DNA from 2 places in the Bacillus shivajii genome. Region 2 is predicted to be linked to the other one. Evidence: predicted binding sites of a transcription regulator. Region 2 holds the regulator's gene; the other holds the start of a gene.
What was found. Region 2 encodes CtsR, which represses protease genes until heat stress. Its sites were predicted from a motif close to ATGGTCAATAAAGGTCAAACA; they were not measured.
Positions count from the first base shown of each region.

Region 1: clpP (ATP-dependent Clp endopeptidase proteolytic subunit ClpP) is a predicted target of CtsR. The motif match lies at 3,768-3,788, and genes of this name have one in related genera.

Region 1 is NZ_CP084703.1:3,661,473-3,670,909, forward strand. It holds gene gap (type I glyceraldehyde-3-phosphate dehydrogenase) at 1-447, opposite strand, end outside; gene LGQ02_RS17720 (sugar-binding transcriptional regulator) at 530-1,555, opposite strand; gene LGQ02_RS17725 (glutaredoxin family protein) at 1,734-1,982, opposite strand; gene rpoN (RNA polymerase factor sigma-54) at 1,996-3,351, opposite strand; gene clpP (ATP-dependent Clp endopeptidase proteolytic subunit ClpP) at 3,916-4,506, shown strand; gene LGQ02_RS17740 (HPr family phosphocarrier protein) at 4,612-4,869, opposite strand; gene whiA (DNA-binding protein WhiA) at 4,962-5,903, opposite strand; gene LGQ02_RS17750 (gluconeogenesis factor YvcK family protein) at 5,958-6,902, opposite strand; gene rapZ (RNase adapter RapZ) at 6,899-7,798, opposite strand; gene LGQ02_RS17760 (NUDIX hydrolase) at 7,812-8,318, opposite strand; gene trxB (thioredoxin-disulfide reductase) at 9,128-9,437, opposite strand, start outside.
Region 2 is NZ_CP084703.1:118,130-127,566, forward strand. It holds rRNA gene LGQ02_RS00565 (23S ribosomal RNA) at 1-1,024, shown strand, start outside; rRNA gene rrf (5S ribosomal RNA) at 1,108-1,224, shown strand; gene LGQ02_RS00575 (ISL3 family transposase) at 1,526-2,719, shown strand; gene LGQ02_RS00580 (MgtC/SapB family protein) at 3,388-4,101, shown strand; gene LGQ02_RS00585 (CtsR family transcriptional regulator) at 4,318-4,788, shown strand; gene LGQ02_RS00590 (protein-arginine kinase activator protein McsA) at 4,814-5,350, shown strand; gene LGQ02_RS00595 (protein-arginine kinase McsB) at 5,354-6,445, shown strand; gene clpC (ATP-dependent protease ATP-binding subunit ClpC) at 6,442-8,886, shown strand; gene radA (DNA repair protein RadA) at 9,045-9,437, shown strand, end outside.

The DNA of each region.
Region 1 (9,437 bases), 900 kb from region 2:
GTTTGAAATAACATGGTGGCTTCCTGCATCATACTTATCTTCGTTAACACCCATAACAATTGTGATATCTTCTTGGTTAGCTGGAGCAGAGATGATTACTTTTTTCGCACCTGCTTCAATATGTTTAGCAGCATCGTCACGCTTTGTGAAACGGCCTGTTGATTCAACAACAACTTCAACACCTAGATCGCTCCACCCTAATTGTGCTGGATCACGCTCAGCTAATACTTTAATTTCTTTTCCATCGACAACAAGGTTTTCGCCTTGTACTTCAACCGTTGCATCAAACTTACCGTGAACAGTGTCATATTGTAATAAGTGTGCTAACATGTTTGCATCTGTTAAGTCGTTTACTGCAACAATATCTACCTCAGGGTTATTGATTGCTGCACGGAAAACGTTACGTCCAATACGTCCAAATCCATTAATACCAATTTTTGTAGCCATAATAAAATTCCTCCTTAAGAATATAAAAAATCGCTAATTTATCTTTCAAAGGGAAAACCCTTGAATAGCTTAACAAGAATCCTTAAACTTCATTCAAAATTGCTCTTGCTGCTCCTTCATCAGTGACAAGTACGTCACTAGGACCGTGCTTCATATATGCTTTAATGGCTTTTGCCTTTGAGGCTCCTCCTGAAACAGCTATGATGTGAGGAATGTCTTGCAAATCTTTCAGCTGTAAGCCGATAGTCAAGACTTTATGTATAATATCCCCCGACTCATCAAAATAATAACCAAAGGCTTCAGCAACTGCTCTCTCTTTTTCCAGTTTTTCTATAATTCCTTCTGGAGAGTTGCGTCGCTCGGCCATCTTTTTCGCATCACCAATCCCATGGATAACCATGTTTGCAGAACGAATCAATTCTAAAATTTGCTTAACTGATGGCTCTTCAATTAACGATTGGTAAGCATCATTACTTAATTGGTCTGGAACATGTAATAACTTATAACTGCCCATTGCTTTTCGCGCCATCGTTGCACAAATTGTATTCGCTTGGTTCTCTACTTGTTCACCAAGCCCACCACGCGCCGGGACAAACAACGCTTGTTTTAAGTCTGTATCTGGAACCATCATTTCTGCAACAGCAGCAATCGAAGTTCCCCCTGTTACAGCGATTGTGTTATCTGTTTCAGACAATTTCTTTTTCATAAAAGAAACACAAGCTCTTCCCATTTCTTTTTTTACCCATGTGAATTCATCACTATTACCAGGGACGATGATCACTTCTTTTAATCCGAGAGTGTTTTGAAGCTTTTCTTCCATCGAACGGATGTCGAAAACTTCTTTCATTACCTCTTCTAATTGAACTAGAAGGTTTTTCCCTTCTTCTGTTAACGTCATTCCTGCTGTGGAAAAATTGACAAGGCCTTGTTCCTTTAGAAATGTCACTTCTGTTCGAAGTGTTCTTTCTGACATTTCAATACTATTCGCTAACGCTCGCCTTCCAATTGGTTCCATTAGCCTGATGAATCGCAATACTCGAAACCTCATACCTAAAACATCGAGTAAATCGGGTAAAAGTTTTTTTTGGATTTCTAATAACATGTTCATGTAAAAAGCTCCTTTTTGCCGCTCGTTTATCGAGTGGGTTACTTTTCGTCCCTCGTAGACTTATTGTGTCCCACCTAAACGAAAAAAAAGACCATTTCTCTTTTTGCAACAATTTGGAAAAGGTTCGAGTCCTTTCAACTCTTATTGTAGCAAGGAAATGGTCAGCAGGCAACTGCTATTAACAAAATATTTTTTTTAGCTTCTCTTCAAGAGTATAGTAAGAAATAATTCCTTCATCTAATACTTCACCAGAATCACTTTCCAGAACCGGGATACGAATTTGATAAGTTTCTAACCACTTATCATTTTTATAAATGTCTCGCATCTCAATGTCAAATCGGTAATCTCGCTGAAGCTCTTTCACAACCGCCAAGCCTTTTATGCAAAGAGGGCAATCCTCTTTCGTGTAAAAATAATAAGTCGGCATCTTAATAGCTCCTTTAATCAAAACGTTTCCTTTGAGAAGATGATGGAATATGCATTTCTTCTCGATATTTTGCTACCGTCCGTCTCGAAACATGAATTCCATGATCCTCTTTCAGCTCATTTGCTAATTTTTGATCAGAAAGAGGCTTTTTCTTATTTTCTGCATCAACCATTTTTTTCAAAAATATTTTTACTTTCTCTGAAGATGCAGATTCTTCCGTTCCTTTTCCGACAGAGGACGTAAAGAAATATTTCAACTCATATAACCCTTTGGGGGTTTGCACATATTTGTTCGTCGTCGCTCTCGAAACAGTCGATTCGTGAACGTCGACTTCTTCAGCAATCTCCTTTAATGTTAACGGTTTCAAATGAGATGGGCCATACTCAAGAAATTCATATTGGTGACGTGCAATGGCTTCAGTTACTTTCTTTAATGTTTCTTGTCTTTGTTGAATACTTTTTATAATCCATTGAAATTGTTCATACTTTTGTTTGACGTATTGTTCAATTTCACTACCTTGCTCATTTAACAAAGATTCATATTTCTTATTCATAAGTAATTTCGGTAACTGCTGTTCATTTAAAACGACGATATATTGTCCTTGCACTTTTTTCAACGTTATATCAGGAACAACATACTTTGCTGGTTCTGTATGAAAAAGCGCTCCAGGCTTTGGATTCAACGTTTGGATATAATCAGCTACAAGTTGTATATCTTCGGTTTGAACCTCTAGTTCTTGGGCGATTTTTTTATATTGTTTTTTGGCTAATTCATCAAGATAACGATCGACAATGACTTCCGCTAACTCGTCACGAGTTTCCATTTGTCTAAGCTGGATGAGTAAACATTCCTTTAATGATGACGCTCCAATCCCATGCGGTTCAAAGCTTTGTAGTACTTGAATCGCTTCATCTACAAGTTCTATTGGTTCATCCATTTCACGCGCCATTTCTTCATACGTCTGGGTTAAATACCCGTTTTCATCGACACTTAATGCTAAATAAGTGACAATCCTCTTCATTTGCTCTTCTAAATGCAAGTAGCGAACTTGATTTAATAAGTAATCTTGCAGTCCTTCTTGTTGATCACTAATATGATCCAGTGGTGAATACTCATCATCATCATCGTCCTGATTACGGTGGGTGCTTCCATAGGAAGTTAAGGATGATGAGTCAAGTTGTTGCCGCTGAATGTCTTCATGAGCCTCATGATCTTTCAGCTCAATCAACGGATTTTCAAGCTGCTGCTCATGCAAATATTCACGTAAGTCGAGAACAGAATATTGTAAAATTGTTATTGCCTGACGTAATTCATTCGTCATGACCAGCTTCATTGATTGTTTCTGAAACAATCCAAAATCCATATTCATAAGGCCTTCCTCCCTAAGTCTATTATACATGATAACGTCCGACCTTTGTGCCTTTCATAGAAAAGAATACGAATGGAATCTTTTGTGAACTCGTTTTTGATTTTGGTTATTTTCACTCGCTTGGTCGTGCTGCGGCAAAGAAGACACCGTGAATGCGAACGAAGTGATGCATGAACGGATGTCGCACTTGTACCTAGAGGTGTAAGCGTCCGCCGTTAGCGAACACAAGTAAAAAAACAACAATGTTTACGAAAACAAGGCAGCTTCTTTGACACTCATAACAATAACACTTCCGTTATTACTTCTATGTCATTGATTCATGAAATTTTCTTTATTATACAAATGAATAGTTTGAAAAGGAGGATTTTCGGATATGATGGAGTATGTTATGTATATAACTTTTTTTAGAGGTAAATCATTTGACCTTTATTGACCTTTTTGGTTATCATAAAGGTGTACCATCAATATAATAAAGTGTTGTTCAAAAAGGGGTCAATTGACGAATATTTTTGAACATCCTCTTTAAAATCACATCCTGTAAGATAAATAAAGGAGGAGTATAGAATGAATTTAGTACCTACAGTTATTGAACAAACAAACCGCGGGGAACGTGCATATGATATTTATTCACGCTTACTTAAAGACCGCATTATTATGCTAGGAACGCCGATTGATGATAATGTTTCAAATTCGATCGTTGCTCAGCTACTATTCTTAGCAGCCGATGATCCAGATAAGGACATCTCATTATATATTAATAGTCCTGGAGGATCAATCACTGCAGGTATGGCCATTTATGATACGATGCAGTTTATTAAACCGAAAGTACAAACAATTTGTATCGGTATGGCTGCATCTATGGGTGCATTTTTACTTGCTGCTGGTGAGCCAGGCAAACGCTTTGCTCTTCCAAACAGTGAAGTCATGATTCACCAACCACTTGGTGGTGCACAAGGGCAAGCTTCTGATATTGAAATTCACGCAAAGCGCATTATTGAAATGCGCGAAAAACTAAACAAAATTTTATCTGAACGCACTGGTCAATCGCTTGAAGTCATTGCACGCGACACAGATCGTGACAACTTCATGGATGCCGTAGAAGCGCAAAAGTATGGCTTAATTGATGAAGTCATGGACAAAAAGCCGAATAGCTAATATCCACATTGAAGCCCCTCTGGATTTCCAGAGGGGCTTTTTTAATAACAATCATGTTATTGATCAATCAACATTTTTTTAGGATATGTCGATCGACCCTCGCTCTTATTCTTCAGATTCAATGAATGATACGAGTGAATCCATAGCCGCTTCTTCATCTGTACCGTCAATCATTAATTTGATTTCTGTATTAGCACTAACCGCAAGACTCATAATCCCCATGATACTTTTGGCGTTTATTTTTTTATCGTCTTTTTCAATAAAAATATCTGATTGGAATTTGTTTGCTTCTTGTACAAATAATGCTGCCGGCCTAGCTTGTAATCCTGTTTTCCTTTTTACTACAACTTGTTTTTCCACCATTGTCCTTCCTCCTTATCCCATTAAAAACGAATCAAATTTTATTTGCATTTTCATTCAAGCGCTTTCATCCCGCTTTTTTTGAGAAGCAGGAGTTAAACCTTCTCTCCTGCTCTTAATTTTGTAGCGAATTCATCAATTTTACGTAGTCTGTGATTGACACCTGATTTACTTACTTTCCCGCTTTGAACCATTTCACCTAGCTCTTTTAACGTCACATCTTGGTGCTTCACTCTTAATTCCGCAATTTCTCTTAGTTTATCAGGTAGAGTCTCTAAGCCTACTTCTTTTTGAATAAAACGGATGTTTTCTACTTGACGCATCGCTGCTCCGACCGTCTTGTTTAAGTTTGCTGTTTCACAATTAACGAGACGATTAACCGAGTTTCTCATATCCTTCATGATCCTTACATCTTCAAATCGAAGCAATGCTTGGTGTGCGCCAATGACATTTAAAAATTCACTAATACGTTCTCCTTCTTTTAAGTAGAGGATAAACCCTTTTTTTCTTTCTAATGTTTTCGCTTTTAAATCAAATTCATCCATTAAAGAAAGTAATGATTGAATGTGTTCCTCATAAAAAGAGAAAATTTCTAAATGGTAAGATGATGTCTCCGGGTGGTTCACTGACCCTCCTGCTAAAAACGCGCCTCTTAAATACGAACGTTTACAGCAATCTTTCTTAATTAACTCTGATGATATTTCTCGCGTAAATGCAAATGTTGCATCTACAATACTTAAATTTTCAAGCATATACCTTGCTTCTTTTGAAACTCTTACGACATACACATTGTTCTTTTTCAATCTCATTTTTCGGCGCACAAGAAGCTCAACATGGACATCAAAGATTTTCTTAATAAGCGTATATATTCGACGGGCTATTGCAGCATTTTCTGTCTGTATATCAAGAGTGATTTGCATTTGGCGTAAAGAAATCGATCCATTCATGCGAATGAGTGCAGCTAGCTCTGCTTTCGCACAGCATGGTTTCACATCTAATTGTGTTAGTTCTTTTTTCGTCATGGAAGCAAAAGACACCTGTCTCACCTCCAACTTTCTTAAACATTTTTTTACAGATAGATATCTATAAGTTTATAACATTGATACTAATCGTTGCGATAACTTCAATGCATCATGACGTAATAATTGATTTTCATAATATAGCAAGTCATCACCGATGATGTCTAGTCCCATATTCTTTAATCTACTTTCATCCACTTCGACTTCTGTTGCCCCTTCTTCTGCGTAACGCTGCGCATATGAAAATGGGATCTTCTGTGTATTCACTAAAATAGCGTTTAATAAGTCTCCGCCGACGTGATCATAAATCGCTTGAATATGATCGCCAGCAGAATAATGATCTGTTTCTCCGGGTTGTGTCATGACGTTACAAATATAAACTTTCCACGCCTTCGAATTCCGAATCGCTTCTGTCATCTCTGGTACTAGCAAGTTTGGAATAATGCTTGTATATAAACTACCAGGGCCAAATACAAGGAGGTCTGCTTCCTCGATTGCAAGTAGCGACTCTTGCAACGGTTCCGGGTGTGAAGGTTCAAGAAAAACACGTTTAATCTTCTTTCCAGAAAGAGGGATTTGGGACTCACCTTCAATATATGTCCCGTCTTCAAACTCTGCATGAAGAACAATCTCTTCGTTCGCTGCCGGCAGAACCTTCCCTTTTACATTTAATACTTTACTTAGCTCTTGCACTCCACGAGAAAAGTCACCTGTAATAGAGGTCATTCCTGCCAATAGTAAATTACCTAATGAGTGTCCACTTAACCCGTTCCCATTTTGAAAACGGTGCTGGAATAACTCCTCTACTAGCGGCTCAACTTCAGATAATGCGATTAAGACATTCCGCACATCCCCAGGTGGTGGGATTCTTAATTCTTTTCTTAATCGCCCAGAGCTTCCACCGTCATCTGCAACGGTCACAATTGCTGTAATATCAACAGGAAATGTTTTTAATCCTCGTAGTAAAACAGAGAGCCCCGTTCCTCCCCCTATAACAACGACGTTGGCTTTCTTCAACCTTCTCGCTTTCCTTTTTCATAGTCTCGATGGGTGGCGTACGTATGATACCCATCGTCAGCAAGACGTTTTTTAAAGTATTCAGCTAACGTAATCGAACGGTGCTTTCCACCTGTGCAACCGATCGCTAAAATGAGCTGGCTCTTACCTTCACGCTTATATTGGGGAAGAATATATTTTAATAAATCATGAAGTTTTTCAATAAACTGTTGAGTTTCTGTCCATTTTAACACATAATCGGATACTTCTTTATCAAGCCCTGTTTTAGGCCTCATACTTTCAATATAGTGAGGGTTCGGTAAGAAGCGAACATCAAATACTAAGTCCGCATCGATTGGAATCCCGTGCTTGTACCCAAATGAAAGAACGTGGACATTAAATACTTGCTTATCAGATGAAGAAAAACGCTGAATGATTCTTTCTCTAAGCTGTAAAGGCTTCAATTCAGTTGTATCAATGATCATTTGAGCTTGACCTTTTAAATCATCTAACAAATCACGTTCAACAGCAATTCCCTCTAGTGGAGGACCTCCACCTGCAAGTGGATGTGAACGTCTCGTTTCTTTATAGCGTCTCACTAACGCATGATCTTTCGCATCTAAAAACAAGATTTGTGGCTTTACCATAGACTCTGAACCAATCTTGTCAATCGATGTAAATAGTTGATCGAAAAACTCTCTTCCTCTTAAGTCAATAACGAGAGCAACTTTTTGCATCTTCCCGCCTGATTCTTTTACTAAATCAATAAATTTAGGAATAAGTGCAGGTGGTAAGTTATCTATACAGAAATATCCCATATCTTCAAAGCTTTGCACAGCAACCGTTTTTCCTGCGCCAGACATTCCTGTAATAATAACTAGTTCAAATTCTTGTTGGTTTTTTGCATTAACAGGCATTACCATCCCACCTTTATTTATTTTCTTTTACATCGAATACCTTTGTAGGCAATCCCGCAACTTCGAGGCGATAGGAAAGTAATTCATATGACTTTGAATACGTAAAGTTTCCATACATAATCCCTTCTCCTTTTAGAACATGGTCAAAAATTTCATAATCACCACGTGCCATAGGAAGGTTCAAAAAAGCATCTTTCTTTTGCCAAGCTAGTTGACCTTCAGGTGATTCTTCCAAAAGTTTTCCTGAGTGGTCCTTTGCATGAAATGTAAACATCATCCATTCATCAACAACGTTCCCTTTTTCTTCGATAATGATCGTAAAAATCCCTCTAAGTTCTGGCTCTTTTATCTTTAAACCCGTTTCTTCAATAAATTCTCTTGTCACACTCTCTAAAATGGATTCACGTTGTTCCATTTTTCCACCTGGTGCTACCCACCAGCCTTTACTAGGCTTTTTTAACATTAATACTTCGTCTTCATTTGTTAATAAACAATTTGTCACTCGTTGCAACTGTCTCACCTCTATTAAGTTTTCAGTGTACGCTCGAGTTGTTATACCATTATATTACAATACACTATTTATGAATGTGTATATAAGGCAAAAATTAAAATCATCATTAACACATTCAGTATATATCTATGACCAATGAAGAGTCATTGGAAATGATTTCTTTTAAAAGACAAGATTATAACAGATGTTGTTATAATTATACTACATCTTGCCTTCCACAACCAATAAGACGGTATGCCTTTTGCCTGGATTAGATGAAGAAAAATCTCCTCCTAAACTGAAACAAACCTTGTCTTCATCCCTATAAGTTTATGGCGACGCACGTTAGTTACCGATTATACGATCAAACTCTATATGTACAAAAAAAAAAGGCACGGGCATTTGCCCGTGCAAAGTGAATATATAAAAAGGGGGTCAATTACTAATTTTATAATAACCTTTTTTTATTTCAGCATTGTTACAGTTCAATTAAGTGACAGTTACTTTTTATTAAATCCCATTAATAAATGAAACATAGAGATATACAACTTTATTACAGCTCCATCTTCACATATATAACAGTTCATGAAAACGTTTGCGGTAGAAACCTATATCCTCAGTATCCTTTTCATTTTTTTGCCTGAATTACAAGGAAAATCTATTTGCTGTGCTTATGTTGTCGGAGGTTTTATAGGGGCAGATCAAAAAGGATATCCTAGGGGGCACGTGGCAATAGCTAATGGTCGGTACCCTCTTAAATGATACGTCATGCGTGTAGACAAAAAGGGGCTAAAGTTATATTAATTTTAAAAAGACCTCCTGACTGGAGGCCTTTTTCATTATGAGTTGGATGTTTCCTTTAACTCTTCCATTAAATTTTCTACGTAATGCTGGACATTTTGAGCTGCGATACTACCATCACCTGTTGCTGTTACAATTTGACGAAGCGTTTTTTCTCGAATATCTCCTGCTGCAAAAACACCAGGAACTTTCGTTTCCATTTCTTCGTTTGTTTCAACGTAACCATCTGCATTTGTAACCCCTAAGTTAAGGAACGGCTCATTGATTGGTAACATACCGATGTAAATAAATACACCGTCTGTCTTAAATTCACGCTCTGAACCATCTTCCTTGTTTATAAGCGTGACA
Region 2 (9,437 bases):
AGCTCTGAATTGAAGCCCCAGTAAACGGCGGCCGTAACTATAACGGTCCTAAGGTAGCGAAATTCCTTGTCGGGTAAGTTCCGACCCGCACGAAAGGTGCAACGATTTGGGCACTGTCTCAACGAGAGACCCGGTGAAATTATATTACCTGTGAAGATGCAGGTTACCCGCGACAGGACGGAAAGACCCCATGGAGCTTTACTGTAGCTTGATATTGGATTTTGGTACAGCTTGTACAGGATAGGTAGGAGCCTTGGAAGCCGGAGCGCTAGCTTCGGTGGAGGCGTCGGTGGGATACTACCCTGGCTGTACTGGAATTCTAACCTCGGACCGTGATCCGGTTCAGGGACAGTGTCAGGTGGGCAGTTTGACTGGGGCGGTCGCCTCCTAAAAAGTAACGGAGGCGCCCAAAGGTTCCCTCAGAATGGTTGGAAATCATTCGCAGAGTGCAAAGGCATAAGGGAGCTTGACTGCGAGACATACAGGTCGAGCAGGGACGAAAGTCGGGCTTAGTGATCCGGCGGCACCGTATGGAAGGGCCGTCGCTCAACGGATAAAAGCTACCCTGGGGATAACAGGCTAATCTCTCCCAAGAGTCCACATCGACGGGGAGGTTTGGCACCTCGATGTCGGCTCATCGCATCCTGGGGCTGAAGTAGGTCCCAAGGGTTGGGCTGTTCGCCCATTAAAGCGGTACGCGAGCTGGGTTCAGAACGTCGTGAGACAGTTCGGTCCCTATCCGTCGCGGGCGTAGGAAATTTGAGAGGAGCTGTCCTTAGTACGAGAGGACCGGGATGGACACACCGCTGGTGTACCAGTTGTTCTGCCAAGAGCATAGCTGGGTAGCTACGTGTGGACGGGATAAGTGCTGAAAGCATCTAAGCATGAAGCCCCCCTCAAGATGAGATTTCCCATCACGTCAAGTGAGTAAGATCCCTCAGAGATGATGAGGTTGATAGGTCTCATGTGGAAGCGTGGCAACACGTGGAGCTGAGAGATACTAATCGATCGAGGGCTTAACCAAAGTATTACATTAACCTTCAGACCGAAGGTCATCAGTCAAATGTTATCTAGTTTTGAGAGTACAATACTTCTCAATTTCATAAGTCCAGTGACGATAGCGGAGAGGTCACACCCGTTCCCATGCCGAACACGGAAGTTAAGCTCTCCAGCGCCGATGGTAGTTGGGGGCTCTCCCCCTGTGAGAGTAGGACGTTGCTGGGCAATCAAAGGCACCTTCAAAAGAGGGTGTCTTTTTTGTATTGCGAATGAGAAGGACCATGCGTCTAATAATTGTTATTTGGAAAAAGGGTATCTGAGTAAGGAAAGAACCTGTGCAACAACCGTCAGAGTGAAGGGGCTTCATAAGTGATGTAGGTGTGTTGGTTCTATACTGAATGTTGTGGTCACCCTTATCGGATCAATGTTTCTCTTTGATCTAAAAAAAGACAAAAAAATAGCACCCAATTCTCTCTTTTTGTTAACCTTGAGTTACCACACAAAAAGAAACAAGGAGAGAATTAAGGTGCAACTAGATTTTATCACAAAGTTATTAGGGATTAAAGACAAGCATGTATTCGTATTTGATTCAGGAGAAGAAGAACAGTGCTTTTGGTTTGAACTTCATAGCGAAGTCCGAAAACAAAAGTGCCCAAAATGTAAAGAGAAGACAAAGCGAATCCATGGATATAGAATGCAATCGATTCAAGGAGCTCAGATAGCAGAGAAAAAGGTTTACTTACAATTAAGGAAACGCAGATATCGTTGTATGAACTGTGGCCATGCATTTTTTGAGAAGTTATCTTTTCTAGATAAATACCAACGACATACATCAATGCTTGCTCAAGAAGCGTTATCCTTATGTTCTGAAATGAGTTTTACACACGCAGCTAGAATCTCAGGAATGAGTACGAATCGTTACCTCCGCCTATTTGACAAACGGAAGATAACTGTAAACAAAGTCCTTCCAAGAGCGATTGCGATTGATGAGTTTAAGGGAGATGCAGGTAAAGAAAAGTACCAAACTGTGATCGTTGATGTAGAAAATCGACATATCATTGATATATTACCGGATCGAAAAGTGAAAACGATTGAAAATTACTTTAAAGAATGCGACACCGGTAAGGTAGAGATCGTTGTTATAGACTTATCCAAAGCATTTAAAGAAGCAGTACGTAGACAATTAGGGAGTCCACTAATCATAGCTGATCGGTTTCATTTCATGCGTCACGGGTACTGGGCATTTGATGAAGTGCGACGTGAACTACAGAATGAGTTACAAAAAGACCCTCGTATTAAGCTTAAACGATGTAAAGAACTCTTATGGAAGTCACCTGAAAAGCTTGATGAGAAAGGCAAAGCGAAGGTAGAAAAGCTATTACAAGCACACCCACAGTTAAGACAGGCATATGAAGTGAAAAATGCGCTAGACCAATGGTTTAAACAGAGTACACCAGAGAATGCGAAAGTTGGTTTAGAAGCATGGTATACCTTTGTGGAAGAGTCCGGCATTCCTTCATTTCAAAGGGTAGTAAAAATGTTTAAGAGATGGCAAACAGAGATCCTCCAATCGTTTATGTATCCTTATAACAATGGCTACATTGAAGGTGTGAATAATACAACGAAAGTAACGAAGAGGATGTCATATGGAATTAAAAGCTTTGAGAGATTACGAATGAAGATTTTGTGGAGACAAATGGTTAGATCCCATGCGGTTTAAACCGCATGGGTAGAGAGAATTGGGAATTTCTGCACCACAACAATTGACAGAGAGCCGGTGTGTTTACCTTTAAATGAAAGGTTTCTTTTTTGCGTGCAAAAAAGGCAAATCAAGAAAGTGGTGAACAAATCATAGAAGTCGCAAGTAAACGGGGAAAGTCTTAACCGATCATATGTAAGGTAAGGGCATTTTTCATAAAAAATGAGTAAAAAAATCAAAAATTAACACTTAACACTTTAGACTTCTAATTTTCTAAAAAATAAATTTAACTACATATATAAGTGATCGACTTAATAACAAGATTATTCAAAAACATATTCTTAAACGATTCTTCGTATATTATTAGTCATTAGTCTTGTACTTTGTCGATGTTATATCAACTTTCTCTTGCTCCCTTTAACTTAGACGGCTAATTATTAAAAGATTTTAGATAATAAGAGAGTTTGATAGAGGCATAGTGATATAGTAAGTAACTTTCAATTTAAAGTTGCAATAAAGGAAATAAGAGTTAAACGTCGAAGTATTACCAATTACAATGTCAAACAATTTTGGAATTTGATTCGTGAATTATTTACCCCCTATAGCTTGTTTAAAAAGTTTATTAACAAGAAGGGTTAGGAAAAGTAAAAGGTAACCAATCAAAATTAGTATAGGGTAGGTGAAGTTAGATGGGATGGGATTGGTTTGTTACAGATGATATTGGAATAATGACTATTAGATTGGTATTAGCAGCATTATTAGGGGGATTAGTAGGAGTTGAAAGAGAATTTCATCATCACCCCGCTGGTTTTCGAACACACATGTTGGTAAGTGTGGGGTCTTGTTTAATTATGTTATTGTCATTTTATGGATTTGAAACATATATGAGTGAAAATCCAGAGGTTGTTACATTTGACCCATCACGTTTAGCTGCATATGTTGTAAGTGGAATCGGCTTTCTTGGTGCAGGAACAATTCTTGTTCAGGGTTATACAGTAAGAGGACTAACAACAGCCGCTTCGATATGGGTAGTAGCTGGAATTGGTTTAACAGTGGGAGCAGGGTTATATACTGCTGGAATCTTGACGACCGTTATTGTGATTTTAAGTTTATTTTTCCTTGGGAAAATTAATTTTAGTTTCTTATCAAAAAATAATAAGAAACAAGTAATTATGCTTGTTGAAGAAGATATTAGCGAATTAAACCTTGTTGTAAAAGCATTCGAGGACAAAAAATTGTCAGTGAGTAGCATCAAAGGTGAGAAACAAAAAATTTATAATGACAAACAAATGATTGAATATCGCTTATTGGTGGAATATCAAAAAGAGGAAGTCATGTTTAATGTAGTAGATCAAGTACAACGTTTCCCGTTTGTTCGTGAAATATACTTAGATTCTCGTTAGAATTAACCAACAAATTCATGGCTATACTATATAAAGATACAGATATTTCCTCTAAGCAAAATGGTTGCAGATTATGTGAATATGATTATAATAAAAGTATAGTCAAAGATAGTCAAAGTCAAAAATAACAAACAATTTTATAATAAGTATGCCCAAGAGGTATTGAAATCATGAGTAAAAGAATTAACCTGTTCATTACTCGCAGGAGGGGTTGTGATGGGGAATATATCGGATGTGATCGAACAGTATTTAAAGCGTATTATTGATGATAGTAAGCAAGAAGGAATTGAAATAAAACGAAGTGAGTTGGCTGAAAAGTTTGATTGTGTTCCTTCCCAAATTAATTATGTTATCAGTACGCGCTTTACTGTCGAAAAGGGATATTTAGTAGAAAGTAAGCGCGGAGGTGGCGGGTATATCCGTATTATTAAGGTACGCCCTGATGATCAGTTGGCATTATTCGATCAAATTATTGAAATGATTGGTCAGGAAATTCCTCAAGCTTCTGCAACGAATATTGTACTGAGACTTCTTGAAGAAGAAGCTGTATCAAAACGTGAAGCAAATTTAATGTTAAGTGCGATCGAAAGATCTACCCTTAACTTAAAACTCCCATATAGGGATGAAGTTAGGGCTAGGTTATTAAAGGCAATGGTATCAACATTAAAGTATAAAGAATTAGATTAATTAGTGAAAGAAGGAGGGGTAAGGCATGCTCTGTCAAGAATGTAATCAAAGAGAAGCTTCTTTGCACTTTACAAAAATCATAAATGGCAAGAAAACTGAGTTTCACATTTGTGATCAATGTGCAAAGGAAAAGGGAGATTATATTCCAGGGTCAAATAGTTACTCAATTCATCAATTGTTATCAGGACTACTCGACTTTGAGCAGCCAATGACTTCGTCAGATTCAAGTATTTCAAAGAATGGGCACGAACTATCTTGTAAAGTATGCAAAATGACGTACCCTCAATTTGCTGAGATTGGTAGGTTTGGCTGCGCAGAATGTTATAAAACCTTTGGTGAGAAGTTAACCCCAATCTTTAAACGTATTCATAGTGGAAATGCTGTTCATGGAGGTAAAATACCTAAAAGGCTAGGGGAGGACCTCCATATTCATAAGGAGATTGAGCAGTTAAAGTCACAAATGCAAGGTTTGATCCAAAAAGAAGAATTTGAGAAAGCAGCTGAAGTGCGAGATCAAATTCGCTCCTTAGAAAAGAGCTTAGATGAGAAGAAGGAGGGGTGAGGGATGTCTCTACAAAACTTTATCAATAAAGCGATTAGTCCTTGGATGAATAATCAAGGTCCTGAAGCAGATATTGTATTAAGCAGTAGGGTTCGATATGCAAGAAACTTAGCTGATAAACCTTTTCCAATAACTGCTTCAAAAGAGGAACTAAATCAAATCGTAGAAAATGTTAAAGAAAAATTTGCGGGTCATTCCCACCGAAAGTTTGGGGAACTAGAACTCATTCATATGGATGAGTTAAAGCAAAATGAAAAAAGAGTACTCGTTGAGAAGCATTTAATTAGCCCTAACCTTTCAGATGAATCTAAAGCAGGTGCGGTTTTGTTAAGTGAAGATGAGTCATTAAGCGTCATGGTGAATGAGGAAGATCATTTTCGCATTCAAGTGTTATTGTCAGGTTTTCAACTGAACCAAGGTTTGAAATATGCCAATGAGTTAGATGATTGGATGGAAGACAAAGTAGATTTTGCATTCACAGAGAAACACGGTTACTTAACGAGCTGTCCAACCAATGTAGGCACTGGACTGAGAGCTTCTGTTATGATGCATCTTCCTGCATTAGTCATAACACAACAAATGAAACGAATTCTTCCTGCAATTAACCAATTAGGCCTTGTTGTTAGAGGAATTTACGGGGAAGGAAGCGAAGCATTAGGTAACTTGTTTCAAATTTCCAATCAGATGACGCTTGGAAAGTCAGAACAAGACATTATTGATGACTTACGTAGTGTCGTGTTGCAGCTTGTTCAACAAGAGCGATCAGCAAGAGAGCTTCTTTTAGAACAGTCAAAAATACAAATAGAGGATCGTGTATATCGTTCTTACGGGACTCTCTCATACTGTCGAAACATTGAATCTAAAGAAGCGACACAACGATTGTCAGATGTACGGCTTGGTATTGACATGGGGTTAATTAGGGATGTAAGAGGTAACATTTTAAATGAATTAATGATATTAACACAACCAGGATTTTTACAACAATATGCAGGTGAAATATTATCACCCGACCAAAGAGATCAAAGAAGAGCAGCACTTATTAGAGAACGACTAAAATTAGAGGATGAATTTCAAAGCGGAGGTGGAGAAACATGATGTTTGGACGTTTTACAGAAAGAGCACAAAAAGTCTTAGCTTTAGCACAAGAAGAAGCCGTACGATTAGGTCATAACAATATTGGTACTGAGCACATTCTTCTTGGCTTAGTTCGCGAAGGAGAAGGAATTGCTGCAAAGGCACTGAGTGCCCTTGGATTAAGCTCTGATAAAATTCAAACTGAAGTTGAAAATTTAATTGGACGTGGGGAAGAGAAAACAAAGCAAGTGCACTATACGCCACGCGCGAAAAAAGTCATTGAACTTTCTATGGATGAGGCTAGAAAACTAGGACACTCCTATGTTGGAACTGAACATGTGCTTCTTGGTTTAATCCGTGAAGGAGAAGGGGTTGCAGCACGAGTCTTAAATAACTTAGGAGTCAGCTTAAATAAAGCTAGGCAGCAAGTATTACAGCTGTTAGGAAGCAGCGAATCTTCAAATAGTCAGCAGCAGTCGGCTAATGGAGGTGGAAGTAATGTGAATACACCGACATTAGATAGTTTAGCGCGAGACCTAACAGCGATTGCAAAAGAAGACCAAATCGATCCTGTTATTGGTCGTTCAAAAGAAATTGAACGTGTCATTCAAGTGTTAAGCCGTCGTACTAAAAACAACCCAGTTCTAATTGGAGAACCCGGCGTTGGTAAAACCGCCATTGCAGAAGGACTTGCGCAACAAATTATAAACAATGAGGTTCCTGAAACATTACGAAATAAACGTGTAATGACATTAGATATGGGAACAGTTGTTGCAGGAACGAAATACCGTGGTGAGTTTGAGGATCGCTTGAAAAAAGTGATGGAAGAAATTCGTCAAGCAGCTAATGTCATTTTATTCATCGATGAGCTTCACACATTAATTGGTGCAGGGGGTGCTGAAGGTGCAATTGATGCGTCGAATATTTTAAAACCATCCCTTGCACGCGGAGAGTTGCAATGTATTGGTGCAACCACTTTAGATGAATATCGTAAATATATTGAAAAGGATGCAGCATTAGAACGAAGATTCCAGCCAATTCAAGTTGATGAACCAACACTAGAAGAGTCAACACAAATATTAAAAGGACTGCGTGATCGTTATGAAGCGCACCATCGTGTAACAATTACTGATGATGCTATTGAGGCGGCTGTAAAACTATCAGATCGTTACATTTCTGATCGATTTTTACCGGATAAAGCGATTGACTTAATTGATGAAGCAGCATCAAAAGTTCGTCTAAGGTCTTACACAGCACCGCCGAACTTAAAAGAGATGGAGCAAAAACTTGAAGAAACACGCAAAGAGAAGGATGCAGCTGTACAAAGTCAAGAATTTGAAAAAGCAGCATCGTTAAGAGATAGCGAGCAACGAATTCGCGAAGAATTAGATGACTTGAAAAAGCAATGGAAAGAAAAACAAGGTCAAGAGAATTCCGAAGTTGTCACGGATGATATTGCGATGGTTGTTTCAAGCTGGACGGGAATACCAGTAAGTAAACTTGCTGAAGAAGAAACAGATCGCTTACTTCGTATGGAAGAAATTCTTCATAATCGAGTCATTGGTCAAAACGAGGCAGTGGAAGCTGTTTCCAAAGCAATTCGTAGAGCTAGAGCCGGGCTTAAGGATCCAAAACGTCCGATTGGCTCGTTTATTTTCCTTGGACCTACAGGTGTCGGTAAAACAGAACTAGCTAGAGCAGTTGCAGAATCATTATTCGGAGACGAAGATGCGATTATTCGAATCGATATGTCAGAGTATATGGAAAAGCATACAACGTCTCGTCTTGTCGGTTCACCACCGGGATATGTTGGCCATGACGAAGGTGGTCAATTAACGGAAAAAGTTCGTAGAAAGCCATACTCAGTCATCTTGCTTGATGAAGTAGAGAAGGCTCACCCTGAAGTATTTAATATTCTTCTCCAAGTACTTGAAGATGGGTTCTTAACGGACTCAAAAGGGCGCCGTGTCGATTTCCGGAATACAGCGATCATTATGACCTCTAATGTTGGAGCTAGTACGTTACGACAAGCGAAAAGCTTAGGATTTACAGCACAGCGAGATGGTGAAGATTATAAAGATATGAAAGGAAAAGTAATGGGAGAGTTAAAGAAGAGTTTCCGTCCGGAATTCTTAAACAGAATTGATGAAATCATCGTCTTCCATTCACTAGAGAAAGATCATATTAAAGAGATCATTACGTTAATGTCAGATCAGCTGAAAAAGCGTCTCACAGAGCAAGGCATTGATTTTGAGTTAACGCAAGCGGCGAAAGATAAAATTGCAGATGAAGGCTTTGACCCTGAATATGGTGCAAGACCATTACGTCGAGCATTGCAAAAGCAAGTAGAGGACCGTCTCTCTGAAGAGTTATTACGAGGCACAATTTCAAAAGGTCAGAAAGTAATTATTGATGTGAAGGATGAAGAGTTTGTCGTTACTTCGGAAGCGATGACAAGCTAATCGTTATTTCTAGGATCAAAACCGGGAAAAGTCATTTGCTTTTTCCGGTTTTTTTCTCTAAAGTACGCTAAAATGGTTCATAATTTTGAGATGAAATATTTCATGATAGAATAAAAAATAGAAATATTTTTCAAGGTATTGATAGGAAGGGATTTCATATGGCGAAAAAGAAAACAAAGTATGTTTGCCAAGAGTGCGGATATGAATCGATGAAATGGATGGGGAAGTGTCCAGGGTGCCAAAGTTGGAATACGATGGTAGAGGAGTTTGCAGCTGTACCAACAGAAAAAAAGAGAGGATTTGTTACATCCCCAAATGCTAAAACAATGAAGCCCCAGCCGATAACAAAAATCGAACGAAAAGAAGAAAATCGATATGATACGCATATTAATGAATTAAACCGTGTATTAGGTGGAGGGATCGTTCCAGGTTCTTTAGTCCTGGTTGGAGGGGATCCTGGAATAGGAAAATCCACTCTTCTTTTACAAGTTTCTGCAGAAATGTCTAAAAACAAAAAAAGAGTACTATATATTTCAGGTGAAGAGTCTGTA